DNA from 3 places in the Isoptericola sp. F-RaC21 genome. Region 3 is predicted to be linked to each of the others. Evidence: riboswitches for the same ligand, from Rfam matches in the RefSeq annotation. Region 3 holds a riboswitch; each other region holds the start of a gene.
What was found. A riboswitch is a leader RNA that binds a small molecule or an ion and turns the genes downstream of it on or off. The one in region 3 is predicted to bind S-adenosylmethionine.

Region 1: linked by a shared signal. The riboswitch ahead of AAG589_RS15740 (aminotransferase class V-fold PLP-dependent enzyme) and the one ahead of AAG589_RS03210 (ABC transporter substrate-binding protein) in region 3 are both predicted to bind S-adenosylmethionine.
Region 2: linked by a shared signal. The riboswitch ahead of AAG589_RS18330 (methylenetetrahydrofolate reductase) and the one ahead of AAG589_RS03210 (ABC transporter substrate-binding protein) in region 3 are both predicted to bind S-adenosylmethionine.

What each region holds. Positions count from the first base shown of each region.
Region 1 covers NZ_JBCFYX010000004.1:200,068-204,993, reverse strand. The annotation lists gene AAG589_RS15755 (hypothetical protein) at 1-219, opposite strand, end outside; gene AAG589_RS15750 (protein kinase domain-containing protein) at 322-1,527, opposite strand; gene AAG589_RS15745 (RNA polymerase sigma factor) at 1,527-2,195, opposite strand; SAM riboswitch class IV at 2,282-2,398, shown strand; gene AAG589_RS15740 (aminotransferase class V-fold PLP-dependent enzyme) at 2,433-3,881, shown strand; gene AAG589_RS15735 (CsbD family protein) at 3,957-4,130, opposite strand; gene AAG589_RS15730 (DUF6097 family protein) at 4,207-4,647, opposite strand; gene AAG589_RS15725 (amidase) at 4,801-4,926, opposite strand, start outside.
Region 2 covers NZ_JBCFYX010000005.1:15,666-20,591, reverse strand. The annotation lists gene metE (5-methyltetrahydropteroyltriglutamate--homocysteine S-methyltransferase) at 1-891, opposite strand, end outside; gene AAG589_RS18330 (methylenetetrahydrofolate reductase) at 917-1,963, opposite strand; SAM riboswitch class I at 1,969-2,075, opposite strand; gene AAG589_RS18325 (NADP-dependent oxidoreductase) at 2,169-3,080, opposite strand; gene AAG589_RS18320 (YbdD/YjiX family protein) at 3,122-3,370, opposite strand; gene AAG589_RS18315 (carbon starvation CstA family protein) at 3,354-4,926, opposite strand, start outside.
Region 3 covers NZ_JBCFYX010000001.1:690,576-695,501, reverse strand. The annotation lists gene AAG589_RS03220 (ABC transporter permease) at 1-396, opposite strand, end outside; gene AAG589_RS03215 (ABC transporter permease) at 393-1,388, opposite strand; gene AAG589_RS03210 (ABC transporter substrate-binding protein) at 1,390-3,051, opposite strand; SAM riboswitch class IV at 3,126-3,239, opposite strand; gene AAG589_RS03205 (DUF4395 domain-containing protein) at 3,389-3,850, opposite strand; gene AAG589_RS03200 (TlpA family protein disulfide reductase) at 3,920-4,357, opposite strand; gene AAG589_RS03195 (LLM class flavin-dependent oxidoreductase) at 4,469-4,926, opposite strand, start outside.

The sequences.
Region 1 (4,926 bases), on a different contig from region 3:
GTCCTTCGCGGCCGGCGCCTCGGAGGTCTGCTCCGGCTCGGCGGACGCGTCGGTCTCGCCCGCGGAGTCCTCGGCGGCCGCCTCGTCGGCGGGCTGCGACGCCGTGCCCGAGGCACCGGGGTCGTCGAACTCGGCGTCGGGGGTCGGGGACGCGCAGGCGCTCAGCGCGAGGAGGCTCGCGAGGGCGATCGGCGTCAGTCGGCGGGGAAGGTGTCGCATGGTCTCTCCTGGTCGATGGGGCCAGCACGATCGGTGCTGACCCCCGTGAGTCGTCCGCGGCGGCGGAAAGGTTGCACGCGGACCGAGATGTCTTTTCCGGGGTCAGGACCCGGCGTCGACCTGCAACCGGTGCACGGTCGTCAGCGCCGTCCCGTCCGGCGCGCGGGCCTCCAGGACGACCTCCGCGTCGCCCGGGCTGCTCGCCGTGAGCCGCACGGTGTCGTCGTCGGCCACGTAGGCGCCGGTGGGCAGCGTCCACACCCAGTGCTCGGCGCCCGTGACGTCGGCCGTGAGCGTGACGGGCGCGCCGACCGTCGCCGTCGTCGGCCCGGAGATCGCCACGCTCGCGGAGCCCGCGGCCGAGTGCGGGCGGTCGAGCCACGCCGTGGCGCCGGCCCCCGCGCCCAGCCCGAGGACGGCGGCGGTCGCCACCGCGACGACGGTCGTGCGGCGTGGCCGCGCACGGTCCGGCGCCGACGCGCCGTCGGCCGGGGCGAGGGCGCGCTCGACGTCGGCCAGCCAGGCGGCGGCGTCGGGGTGCCGCCGGGCGGGGGAGTCGGCGAGGCTGCGGCCCAGCGCGGCGTCGAGGGCCCGGGGCAGGTCGGCGCCCTCGGCGAGCCAGGTCACCAGCGCGGACATCGCCCACAGGTCGGCGCGGGTGTCGACCGTGCCCGGCCCGTCCTGCTCGGGCGGGCGGAAGCCCTCCGTGCCGCCGGCGACGGTCAGGCCGGAGCTGCGGGCCAGGTCCTTGCTCATGCCGAGGTCGGCCACGACGAGCCGCTCGTCCGGGCGGACGACGGCGGGGGCGACGGCGGGGGTGCCGGTGGTCCGGCCGACGACGCCCTCGGGGCTGGTGCGCAGCAGCACGTTGCCGGGGCTGAGGTCCCGGTGCACGAGGCGCGCTGCGTGCACCGCCTCGACCGCCGCCGCGAGCTCGCGCGCGACCGCGAGCACGTCCGACGTCGTGGCCGTCCATCCGTCGGCACGCAGGGCGGCGACCCGCGCCGCGAGCGTGCCCCGGTCCGCGTGCTCGAGGACGAGGTAGGGCTGCTGGCGGTCGCTCTCGCCGATGTCGTGCACGGCGACGACGTGCGGGCTCGCCACCCGGCGCAGCGCCCGGCCCTCGGCGATGAACCGCTCCCGGACCTCCGGGTTGAGGCTGTGGTTCTCGGCCAGCACCTTCACCACGACGACGTCGTCCAGCCGGTCGTCGACGGCGCGGTGCACGGTGGCGAACGACCCGACGCCGATCACGTCGCCCACCCGGTACCGCCCGAGCAGCGGCTCGGGCGCGCTCGGCGCCGCCATCAGGACGGGCTCCCGAGGGCCGCGGCCACGAGCGCGCGGCCGCGGGAGATCTGGGACTTCACCGTCCCGACGCTGCGCCCGAGCCGCTCGGCCACGTCCGCGTACGGCAGGCCCTCGATGTCGCGCAGGGTCACGGGCTCGCGGTAGAGGTCGGGCAGGGCGGCCAGCGCGTCGCGCACGGTGGCGCGCGTGGCGATGAGGGAGCTCATCCGCTCCGCGGGCCCGACGTCGTCGTCGGGCAGGGGAGCGGTGGCACGCTGGCGGCGCAGGTGGTCGACCACCCGGTGGCGCACGATCCCGTGCACCCACGTCGTGACGCGGGACCCGCCCCGGAACGACGCGACGGACGTGGCCACGGAGACGAGCACGTCCTGGCAGACGTCGTCGACGGCGGCCTCGTCGAGCAGGGCGCCGCGCACGAAGCGTCGCACGACGCCGGACGCGTCCAGCAGCTCCACCAGCAGCTCGGTCGCGGGACCGGAGCCCGCGGCGGCCCGGGCGCCGACGAGGTCGAGGACGTCGGCGGCGTCGTCGCCGCTCGCCGCGCGTGCCGCGAGCCCGGCGGCGTGGCGGTCGCCGGCGTCGAGGGCGCGGGCGACCTGCTGGACCGGGCTGTCGACGGAGCCTCCCGGGGGCGCGCCGGAGGCCGGGACGGTGCGATCGGGCATGCCTTCAGCGTCTCACGCGACCGCATCGTGAGAAGGGCGCGGCCCTCGCTTGACCGTGTGGTGCTGCGCACGCACTATGGGCGGCAGGTCAAGAGCGCCAGCGCGAAGCCCCGGCTCGCTGGCCGGCAACCCTCCTCTCGCGGCGGGGTGCCCCGGGTGACGACCTGGCCCCGCGCCGTCCGGCGTGCGGGCAAGCGCGGGGAGGAACCTCCCCGGCACGACCGAGGAGGACCACGCATGACCACGCTCACCACCGCGCCCGCCGTGCTGGACGCTGCGCCCACCGCCCCGTCCGTGCACGACGTCGCGCCCGTCCTGCCCGTCGTCGGCGGCGACACGCTCGTGCCGCTCGTCGACGGCCGCCAGGTGCCGTACGCCAACCTCGACGTCGCGGCGTCGGCCCCCGCCCTGCAGGCCGTCGCCGACCGCGTCTCCCGCGTGCTGCCGCTCTACGCGAGCGTGCACCGCGGCGCCGGCTACCTGTCGCAGGTCTCGACCGCGCTCTACGAGAACGCGCGGCACACGATCGGCGCGTTCGTCGGCGCGCGCGAGGACGACCTGACGATCGTCACGCGCAACACGACCGACTCGCTCAACCTGCTCGCGGGCTGTGTGCCGGCCGACCCTGTCACGGGCGAGCCCGGCCGCGTGCTGGTGCTCGACATCGAGCACCACGCCAACCTGCTGCCCTGGCAGCGCGTCACCGACGCGACCGTCGTGACCGGCGGCCCCACCGTGGCCGCGACCCTGGCGGAGCTCGAGGAGGAGCTGCGCTCCGCCGTCGACGCGGGCCGCCCCTACGCGCTGCTGGCGCTCACGGGCGCCTCCAACGTCACGGGCGAGGCGCTGCCCGTGGCCGACGTCGTCGCCGCGGCGCACGGCGCGGGCGCCCGGGTCGTGCTCGACGGCGCGCAGCTGGTGCCGCACCGCCGCTTCTCGCTCGCGGAGACCGGCGTCGACTACGTCGCCTTCTCGGGCCACAAGACGTACGCGCCGTTCGGCGCGGGCGCCCTGGTCGGCCGCCGCGACTGGCTCGACGGCGGGACGCCCTACCTCGCGGGCGGCGGCGCCGTGCGCCGGGTGCGCACCACCACGACCGACTGGCACGAGGGGCCCGCGCGCCACGAGGCGGGTTCCCCCAACGTCGTCGGCGCCGTGGCGCTCGCGGCCGCGTGCGACGAGCTCGCGGCCCTCGACCCGCGGGCCGCCGCTCGGCACGAGGACGCCCTGCGTCGCCGGCTCGTCGACGGGCTCGGCGCGATCGACCGCGTCGAGGTCGTGCACGTGTGGGACGACGCCGTCGACCCGGTGGGCGTCGTGACCTTCACGGTCACCGGGTACGACCCCGGCCTGGTCGCCGCGTACCTGTCGGCCGAGCACGGCATCGGCGTGCGCGACGGCCGGTTCTGCGCGCACCCGCTGCTCGGCCGCCTCGGGTTCGACGCCGGCGCCGTGCGCGCCTCGGTGGGCCTGGGCACGGCAGGCGAGGAGGTCGAGCGGCTCGTGGCCGCCGTCCGGTCGCTCGTCACCGAGGGGCCGCAGGCGCAGTACGACGTCGTGGACGGCCTGTGGGTCGTGGTCGACGACCCGCGTCCCGTGCCCGAGGGCTCCGGCCTCGAGGGCCTGCTCGCCACGGCCGCGCTGGGCGCCGACGAGGCGTTCGGCTGCCTGCCCGACGACCTCTGAGCACCCGTCCGGCCCGCCGCCGGACATGACGACGGGGCGCCACCGTGCGGTGGCGCCCCGTCGTGTGTCAGCGGGTCAGCCCTTGAACGCGTCCTTGGCGTCGTCGCCCGCCTGCTTGAGGTTCGCGCCGGCCTGTTGAGCCTTGCCCTCGGCCTCCTGCTTCTCGTCGTCGGTGAGCTTGCCCGTCGCCTCCTTGACCTTGCCCTCGGCCTCTTCTGCGAGGTGCTTGGCCTTGTCTCCGAGTCCCATCGGGGCTCCTTCCGTCGTACGAACGACCTCGGGAACCGACGTTAGGTGGGTGACCGGGAGCTCGCACGCGGAAGTCTCAGGTCGTGGTCAGACGCTCCAGGAGACGGCCGTAGACGGGCCCGAGGAGGCGCTTGTTCGCCGACCGCATCCACAGGGCGATCCCGAGCACCGCCACGAGGATCACGGCCAGCACCGCGATCACCACGGGGTCGAGGAACAGCGCGAGGACGTCGTCGACGGGCAGCAGGTCCGTGAACTTCCCGACGACGTACAGCACCACCGCGGCGATGAGCACCGGGGCCGCGATCCACCCCGACAGGGCGTTGTACCGCTTGATGCGCCGGGAGAGGCTCGAGAACTCGTCGCCGCCGAGGTGCAGCTCGATCACCGTGCACTGCTCGACGAAGTCGTCGCGCAGGGGGATCGGCAGGTCGCGCTCGGTGATGACCGTGTGCAGACGGCGCAGCTCCTCGGCCTGCTGGATGGTCGCGGACAGGACCGGTCCGACGTGGGTCACGTGAGTCTTCCGTTCTCCGGCTCAGTGGCGGCTCAGGGGCGTCAGGGGCGTCAGGGGCATGGCAAAGGCACGCCGCCTCGCCGCGTGCCCAGGGCATCCTTTCACCCCCGCCCCGGCCTCCCGGTCACGGGTCACGCACGGGTCGCACGCGGGTCACCAGGCCGGCGGGCGCACCTCCGCCCAGCGCAGCCGGTCCTCGAGCTGGGCGGCGATCGCGAGCAGCGTCGTCTCCCCGCCGGGGCGGCCGATCAGCTGCACCCCCATGGGGAGGCCGCCGTC
Region 2 (4,926 bases), on a different contig from region 3:
CGCGACAGCGTCGACGTCGGTGCCCGCGAGCACGGCGAGGCCGTCGTCGCCGAGGCCGCCGAACGGCGCGGCGACGAGGATGGCGGGCCGCTCGCCCGCGGTGTCCTCAGAGGCAGTGTCGTCGGTGGCCGTCGCGAGGTCGGTCGCCAGCGTGCGGTACGCCGAGGCGATCGCCGCGTGCAGCCGCTCGGCGGGCACGTCGAGGGAGTCGGTGACGAGGGCGGGCTCGTCGAGCTGCACCCACGGCACGCCGACGGCGGCCAGCGCGCGCAGCAGGTCCGCGTACGCGGCGACGACGTCGTCGAGCCGGTCGAGGGGGTGGAACCCGTCGCCCGCCTCGTCGGCCGCCTTCGACAGCGCGAGGAAGGTGACCGGGCCGACGAGCACCGGGCGGGTCGTGACGCCGGCCTCCTTGGCCTCGGCGTACTCGCGCACGATGCGGTGGTCGGCGAACGAGACCGGCGTCGTCTCGCTGATCTCCGGCACGAGGTAGTGGTAGTTGGTGTCGAACCACTTGGTCATCTCGAGCGGGGCGTCCTCGCCGCGGCCGCGGGCCACGGTGAAGTAGCCGTCCAGCTCGAGCGAGCCGTCCTCGTCGTCGAGCAGGTCGCGGAACCGCTCGGGGACGGCGCCCAGCAGCGCGACGACGTCGAGCACCTGGTCGTAGTAGGAGAACGACCCGGGCACGGAGCCGTCGTCGGGGTTCAGCCCGAGCTCGACGAGGCGGCGGGCGGTCTCGCGGCGCAGCGCGCCGGCCGTGACCTCCAGGTCGACGGCGTCGGTGCGGCCGGCCCAGAACGACTCGACGGCCTTCTTGAGCTCGCGGCGGCGCCCGATGCGCGGGTAGCCGAGGACGGTGCCGCCCGGGAAGGCGGGGGAACTGGTGGACATGAGCACTCCAGAGGTCGGGCGCCCGTCAGACGACGGGAGCCTGGGTCGGGATGCTCGGTACCCACGGCCTTCTGGCCAGGTCCGCGCCGTCCGACGAGGCGTCGGAGGGCGCCGGTCCGCCGAGGTGGACACCCTCGAGCAGGTCCAGAGCGGGACGGTACTTGTTGAACGTGTACACGTGGATGCCGGGGGCGCCCGCGTCGAGCACGCGCTGGGCGAGCTCCACGGCGCGCGCGGTCCCGTAGGCGTGCTGGGCCTCCGGGTCCGGCTGGGCGTCGAGCGCGTCCAGCAGGTGCCGGGGCGCGCGGACGCCGGTGAGCTCCTCGACGCGACGGAGCCGGCGCGGCTCGGTCGTGGGCAGCTGCCCGGCGAGGATCGGGATCGTCACCCCGGCCGCGCGGGCCTCGGCGACGAAGTCGGTGTAGGAGTCGGCCTCGTAGAACAGCTGCGTGATGGCGAAGCTCGCCCCCGCCTCCTGCTTCTCCTTGAGGCGCCGGACCTCCTGGGCCCGGGTGGTGCCGGCCTGCACGTTGCCGTCGACGAACGTCGCGACGGCGATCGTCATCGGGCGGGCGGCCCCGCGCAGCGCGGCGCCGGGGTCGGTCGCGCAGCGCCGGGCCTCGACCTCGCGCAGCAGGTGCACGAGCTCGATCGAGGACGCGACGCCGTCGGCGGGAGGCTCCCAGTCCGGCTGGTCCTTCGGCGGGTCCCCGCGCAGGGCGAGGAACGCCCGGGTGCCGGCGTCGAGGAAGTCGTCGATGACGGCGGAGACGTCCTCGCGGTGCGCGCCGACGCAGGTCAGGTGGGCCACGGGCAGCACGGGCGTGCCCTCGAGCAGGGTGGACACGACCTGGCGTGCGGTCGCCCGGTCACCGCCGCCCGCCCCGTACGTCACGGACACGAAGTCCGGGCGCGCGGCCACGAGCCGGCGCGCCGTCTCCCAGAACTTGGGGGCGGCGTCCGGCCGGCGCGGCGGCATGAGCTCGAACGAGACCGTCGGGCGTGCCGGCAGCGCCGGCTGGGCTGCCGGATGAGCTGCCGGGTTGGGCGAAGGGGATGCCTCTGCGACCATGCGTCACTCCATCGATCCTGGCGTGAGCACCTTCGTCCTCGGGAGGCTTCCGTCGGAGAACGGGTTGCTGCGGCGTCGTCGAGCCAGGACTCTCGGCCGCTCTGGATGGCTTGTCACGCGATCGTACGCAGCATCCGCGATGCGGTCGAGGATGAGACCGCCTGCTGAGACGGCCGCCGAGGCCGGGCGGGCGGGAACGCCCTGCTCAGGGCACCAGCACGACCTTGCCGCCGGGATGCCCGGACTCGACGAGCGCGTGCGCGCGGGCCGCGTCGGCCAGCGGCAGCACCGCGCCGACGGCGGTCACGAGGGCGCCGCGGGCGAGGGCGGCGACGGCCTCCGCGAGCTCGCCGGCGTCGCGCTCGGACCGGGAGCTGAACTCGACGCCGAGGTCCGCGGCGGCGTCGTCGGCGATGGTGACGATGCGGTCGGTGCCCCCGCGCAGGGCGATCGAGTCGGGCAGGACGCCCGCGCCGGAGGCGTCGAGGACGGCGTCCACGCCGTCCGGGGCGAGGGCGCGCACCCGCTCGACCAGGCCGGCGCCGTAAGGGGTCGGCGTCGCGCCGAGGGCGGCGACCCGCTCCTGGTCCCGCGGCGACGCGGTGCCGATCACGCGGGCGCCGCGGCGCACCGCGAGCTGGGTGGCCAGCGCGCCCACCGCCCCCGACGCGCCGTGCACGAGCAGCATCTCGCCGGGCCGGACGCCGAGCCGGCGCAGCACGCGGGTCGCGGCCTCCGCGGCGACGGGCAGGGTGACGGCGTCCGTCGCGGCGAGGCCGTCGGGCACGCGCGCGAACACCTTCGTCAGCGCGAGCTCCGCGTACCCGCCGCCGACGGCGAAGCCGACGACGCGGTCGCCGGGGGAGACGTCGGTCGTGCCGCCCTCGACCGGTAGGCCGACCTGGTCGACGACCCCCGCCACCTCCAGCCCCGGCACGACCGGCCGCGCCGGCGCCGGCGCCCCGGTGGCGCCCGCGCGGGACTTCACGTCCCAGCCGTTGACGGCGGCGGCCTCGACGCGCACGCGCACCTGACCGGGCCCGGCCTGGGGGTCGGGGACGTCGGCGAGGTGCAGCACCTCGGGGCCGCCGTGGGACTCGAACACGATCGCGCGCACGCGGCCATCCTGGCGCAGCGGCCGGGGTCGTGCCCGCCCGGTCAGCAGCAGCGGGAGCCGGGGTTGCGGTCCTGCTCGGCGTAGTGCTCGCGCCAGAACTCGCGCTCGCCCATCGGCTCGCGGTCCGGGTGGGCGGACCGCTCGTGCGCGACGTACGTGCGGTAGGCGTCGTCCCCCATCACCTGCCGCACGTACCAGCGCAGGTTCCGCGCCGCGGTCGACGTCGCCCGGGCCAGCGCCCGGGCGACGTCGTGCACGCTGCCGGCGCGGGCGTCAGTGGTGCCCGGCACCGCTGGACTCCCGCAGGCCGGCGTCGGCCCACCGCTTCTCGATCTGCTTCTCGGTGCCGGAGGCGAACAGGCCGGCCGGCGCGAACCGCCGCGACACGACGGGCGGGTCCTCGTGGTTCTCCCCGCCGCCGGTGCGGAACGCCTTGATCGTCACGACCAGCGACGCGAGGATCACGACGATCGACAGCACCACGAACACGATCGACAGGGTGCCCTGGACGAAGGTGTTGCGGACCACGGCCTCCATCGCGGCGACGTCGGGCGCCGTCCCGAACGACGTCTCGCCGGCGGCGAGCGCGTCCTTGAACGCCCGGTGCTGCGCCCAGTACCCCACCGCGGGCACGTCGGAGAAGATCTTCTCGAACGACGCCCAGATGGTGATCAGGGCGGTGAACGCCAGCGGCACGGCCACGATCCACAGCCACGCCCAGTACGCGCGGCCCCGCTTCGCCACGATGGCGAGCACGACGGCCAGCGCGATCGCCGCGAGCAGCTGGTTCGCGATGCCGAACAGCGGGAAGAACGTGTTGATGCCGCCGAGCGGGTCGGTGACGCCGAGGTAGAGGATCGTGCCCCAGCCCGCGACCATGATCGCGGTGCAGATCCACACCCCGGGCCGCCAGCTCACGTCCTTGAACCTCGGGGCCACGTTGCCGATGGTGTCCTGCAGCATGAAGCGGGCCACGCGCGTGCCGGCGTCGACGGCGGTGAGGATGAAGAGCGCCTCGAACATGATCGCGAAGTGGTACCAGAAGCCCATCATCGCGGTGCCGCCCACCAGCTGGTGCATGATGTGCGCCAGCCCGAGCGCGAGCGTCGGGGCGCCGCCGGTGCGGGACACGATCGACGGCTCGCCCACCTGGCTGGCCAGGGTGCTCAGCGTGTCGGGCGTGAGGTTCACGCCCGCGAGGCCGAGCGAGTTCACGAACGCGACCGCGCCCTCGATGGTGCCGCCGGTGGCGGCCGCCGAGGAGTTCATCGCGAAGTACACGCCGCGGTCGATCGAGATCGCGGCGACCAGCGCCATGATCGCGACGAACGACTCCATGAGCATGCCGCCGTACCCGATGAAGCGCGTCTGGCGCTCCTTCTCGACGAGCTTCGGCGTCGTGCCCGATGAGATGAGCGCGTGGAACCCGGACAGGGCACCGCACGCGATGGTGACGAAGAGGAACGGCCACAGGTTGCCGGCCACGACCGGGCCGGTCTCGGAGCTCGCGAACTCGCTGATCGCCGGGACGGAGATCTCGGGGCGCACGATGACGACGGCGCCGGCGAGCACCAGGATGACGCCCACCTTCATGAAGGTGGACAGGTAGTCGCGCGGGGCGAGCAGCAGCCAGACGGGCAGGATCGCGGCCACGAAGCCGTAGACGATGACGCCGACGGCGATGGTGGTGCGGTCGAGGTGGAAGAACTCGGCGCCCCAGGCGGTGTCGGCCACCATGCCGCCGCCGATGATCGCGGCGAGCAGCAGCACGAAGCCGATGAGGGAGACCTCGGTGATCTTGCCCGGGCGCAGGTAGCGCAGGTAGACGCCCATGAACAGGGCGATC
Region 3 (4,926 bases):
CAGGAAGCCCGCGAGCAGGCCCAGCAGGGAGCCGACGACGAGCCCGACGACCACCGCGAGCGCCGTCGTGCGCAGCGTCAGCGAGGCGCCGTGCACCACGCGGGCGTAGACGTCCCGGCCCAGGTGGTCGGTGCCGAACCAGTGCGCGCCCGACGGTGCCTGGAGCCGGTCCGCGGGCACCCCGACGAGCGGGTCCTGGGCGGTGAACGCCTGCGGCACCACGGCCCAGGCCGCGACGAGGAGCAGCACGGCCACCGCGACGAGCAGCCCGGGGCGGCGCAGCACGTGGCGCGCGGCGCGCAGGCCACGGCGCGCCGCGGGCGTGCGCGGGTGCGCGGCCGCGGCGGACGTCCCCGCGGCGTCGGTGTCTGGGCGGGTGAGGGTCTGCAGCGTCATGCGGTCACCTCGTCGGGTCGGAGGGTTGCGGTGCGGGGCGACGGGGAACGACGCTCCGCCCGCAGCTGGATCCGCGGATCGAGCAGGGGGTAGACGAGGTCGACCACGAGCGTCACGACGACGAACACGAGCGCCGACAGCACGACGACCGCCAGCACCACGGGCACGTCCTGCTGGTTGACCGACTGCACGGTGAGCCGGCCGAGCCCGACGCGGGAGAACACCGTCTCGGTGACGACGGCGCCACCGAGCAGGCCGCCCACCATCACCCCGAGCACCGTGAACGCCGGGATGGCGGCGTTGCGCAGCGCGTGGGCGAGGTGCACCCGGGTGCGGCTCGCGCCCTTGGCCCAGGCCGTCTCCACGTACGGCTCGCCGAGCGTGCCGCGCAGGGAGCGCGACAGGATCTGGGCGAGCTGCGCCCCGGCCGGGACGGCCAGGGTGATCGTCGGCAGCACCAGGCTGACCGCTCCCTCGTTGCCGATCGCCGGGAACACCGGCACCCGGAACGAGAACCACTGCAGCAGCACCAGGCCGACGAAGAACGTCGGCAGCGCCACGCCGAGGGGCGGGAGGGCCGACAGCGCCTGCCGGAGGAACCGTGCCCGCGGGAACACGCTGGCCACGGCGACCGCCGTGCCGCCCACGACGGCGAGCACGAGCGCCGCGCCGGTGAGCTTGAGGGTCTCGGGCAACGCCTGCGCGACCATCGAGGTGGCGGACGCCCCGCTCACGTAGGAGGTGCCGAGGTCGCCGGTGAGCGCCGCGAGCAGCGCGTCGCCGTACTGCACGAGGAGGGGCCGGTCGAGGCCGTACTCGGCGCGCAGCGCGGCGAGCTGCGCCGGGTCGACCTGGCTCACCTCGCCGCCGCCGGAGGCGATCAGGGCGGCCGGGTCGCTCGGCAGCAGGTAGAGGACGAAGAAGGCGATCGTGAACGCCGCCCACAGGACGAAGATCCCCTGGCCGACGCGCCGCAGGAGGTAGCGGGTCATCTCAGGCCCCCGCGCCGTCGGTCACCCACGCGTCGTAGAAGTCCAGGCGCGAGCTCGCCTCGAACCCGAGGCCGTGGACGCGGTCGGCGGCGGCGATGGTGGTGGACAGCTCGTAGACGGGGATGGCGTGGCCGCGCTCGAGCAGGAGGCGCGACGCCTCGGTGACGAGCTTCTGACGCTGCTTCGGGTCCGTGGCGGCGGCCGAGTCGTCGAGGAGCCGGTCCACCTCCTCCGGGTCGCGCTGGTTGATGTTGCGGGCGTTCGCGGAGAAGATCGTGCGCAGCACGTCGGCGTCGGACCGGGTGAGGTTGTAGTAGTCGAAGTCGAAGTCGCCGGACTCCTTCGCGGCCTCCGACTCCGCCACGGTGACGTGCTTGAGCTGCAGGTCCACGCCGATCTGGCGCAGCTGCTGCTGGACCAGCTCGAGCGGCTCGGGCACCTGCCAGAACGTCACGGTCGTGCTGAGCCTGCGCCCGTCCTTCTCGCGGATGCCGTCGCTGCCGGGGACCCAGCCCGCGTCGTCGAGGATCTTCTCGGCGCCGTCCGGGTCGTAGGCGAGCAGGTCGTCGGCGCCCTCGAACAGGGGCGTGGAGTGCGACAGGACGCCGGTGGCCGGCTGGTCCTGCGGCGTCAGCACCGTGTCCACGATCTGCTGGCGGTCGATGCCCTTGCTGATCGCGGTCCGCACGGCCTCGTCGGACGCGAGCGGGCTGGACTCGTTCGGGAAAAGGTTGAACACGACGCCCGGGTTGGCGCGGTAGGACAGCCAGAACCCGTTGCCGTCGAACTGCGGCACGTCGACGGCGTTGAGCGCGGCGGTGGCGTCGATCTGCCCGGACTGCAGCGATCCGGTGCGCACGCTCGCCTCGGGGATGACCGTGAAGGTGACGGTGTCGAGGTACGCCTCGCCCGTGTGGGCGTTGGCCGCCGAGCCCCAGGCGTAGCCCTTGACCTTCTCCAGCACAATCTCCTGGTCCTGGGTGTACGACTTCACCGCGAACGGCCCGGAGCCGACGTACTCGCCGGCGCAGCGCTGCTCGGCGGACAGCTTCGCCGAGTCCGGCGACAGCAGCCCCAGCGAGAAGGTCGACGTCGCCTGCAGGAACTGCGCGCTGGGCTCGTCGAAGTCCACCCGCACGGTGTCCTCGTCCACCACGGTGGTCCCCGCGTACCCGACGAGGTACTGCGACCCGAGGGACGCGACCGCGCCGAGGTCGACGATGGCGTCGAAGTTGGTCTTCACCGCCGCCGCGTCGATCGGGGTGCCGTCGGCGAAGGTGGCGTCGTCGCGCAGGTGGAAGGTGTAGCTCGAGGCGTCGTCGTTCACCTCCCAGCTCTCCGCGAGCCAGGGCAGGATCTCGCCGGACTCCGGGTCCTGCGCCGTGAGGGACGCGACGGTCTGGCGCGCGGCGGCGATCGCGTCGTTGTTGCCGACCTGCTGCGGGTCGATGCAGTGCGAGTCGACCGTGATGGCGAACGACAGGTCGCCGCCGGCGACGGGCTCGGCGTCGTCCGAGGCGGCCGGGTCTGCGGCGTCGGCGCCGCCGGAGCACGCGCTCAGCAGCAGGGCGGCGGCCGAGACGGCCGCCGCGATCCCGACGGCGTGGCGGCGCGGGGTGCGCAGGGGGCGCGGGCGGCGCGGTGTGCGCGGTGTGGTGGTCATCGCGTGGCGTTCCTCGTGGTCGTGGCGGGTCGTCCCCCACGCCCGGCAGGGCCGGGCGCGGTCGTGGACGGCCGGAGCCGTGCTTACCCCGCCGCGGGCACGGCGGGGTCAGGTCGTTCCCGGAGCACCCCGTCACGTCGAAGGGTTGCTGGCCAGCGAGCCGGGCCTGGGTGCTGGCGCTCGTCACCTGGGCGGCAGGGAAGCCGCCGCGGCCCCGCGAGTCAAGGGTCGGGCGGCACGTCTCACATCACGGACGCGGACGAGGAGGCCGCGGACGCCGAAGGCCCCGCCGTCGGTGACGGCGGGGCCTTCGTGGGTGCGGTGGCGCTGGCTCGCCTCAGCGGGCCGGGTGCCGCAGGCGCGCGCCGAGCAGGTACAGCTCGCAGCCGAGGCACAGGCCCACGACGGCGTTCAGCGCGGCCGCGACGAACGCGAGCCCAGCCGCCCACGGCACGGCGGCGAGCACGCCCGCCAGGCCGAGGACGACGCCGACACCCGTCACGACGAGACCGACGAGCTGCGCGAACCGCGGCGGGCGCGGGTCCTCGAGCTCGGCGGGCGGCGCGAGCCGGGGTCGCACGAGGGCCTTGAAGAGCCAGCCCTGCACGGTGCCCTGCGCCCCGCGCACGACGCCCAGCAGGAAGCCCGCGGCGACGACGGCCAGCAGCACGAGGCCGGCCGTCGTCGCCCCGAGGAGCACGACGACGGCGAGCAGCAGCGCCGTGATGCCGGCGCCCACGCGCGGGCCGCGGGGGTCGATGCCGGCGGGGGCCTGCGTGCGGGTGGTCTCGCGGGTCATGGGCTGCTCCTCGGTGACGGGGTTTCGACAGGCTCAACCAGCGGTGGTGGGACGGGGGTTTCGACAGGCTCAACCGGCGGCGGGGACGACGGCGTCGAGGGCCTGGCGCGCCTGGGCGGGCGACATGCCGCCGCTGCTGCGGGCGGCCTGCACCCCGCTCGCGTCGAGCACCAGGACCGTGGGCGTGGCGAACGCGCCCAGCTCGCGCACGAGGTCCAGGTGGTCCTCGACGTCCAGCTCGTGGTGCACGACCCCGGGCTCGCGCTCGGCGAGGCCGCGCAGCACCCGGGCGGTGGCGCGGCAGGGGGCGCACACCTCGGCGGACAGCTGCACGAACGTCGCGCGCTCCCCCAGCCGGATCCCGCGGGCCGCCCAGTCCACGGCGGCGTCACGTCGCGCGGGGGCCGTGCGCACGCGCCCCTGGCGGGCCTTCCACAGCGCGCCGAGGACGACGGTCGCCAGGACCAGGGCGCCCAGCATCACGAGCTGGGTCGGCTGCACGGTCATGGTGTCCTCCGCACGCGTCGTCTCCTCACGCCGTCGACGTCGCGGACATTCTCCCCGCCGCCCACCATCCGGTCGACAGGGTGCCCGGATGTCGGACACCCCGTCGTCCGGTCAGACGGGCAGGGCAGCGGCGCGGTCGCCGGGCGGCGCACCGGCCGACGCCCCGGGCTGCTCCCCCGCCGTGAACCCCGCCGCCCGGCGCGCGTCGTCCGGGCCCCAGAGCGTCGTCGTGACCTCGGCGCGCACGAGGGGCGCGACCTCGGCGGCGAACCTCCGCAGCACGTCCTCCTGGTGGGACGGGTCCAGCAGGTGGTTCACCGAGACCGACTGCAGCACGTGCCCGAAGGTGCCGTGGTAGTCGAGGATCTTCTCCGCCACCCGCTCGGGCGACCCGACCAGCGCGGGTCCGCGCTCGACGGCGTCCTCGATCGTCTCGAAGGCCTGCGCCTTGCCGACGTGCGTGGCCGGGTCGTAGCCGCGCGCCCGCAGCCGCGCGACCTGCCCCTCGTACAGCGGCCGGTACTGCTCGATCGCCTGCTCCGTGGTGTCCGCGAGGAACAGCCCGCCCG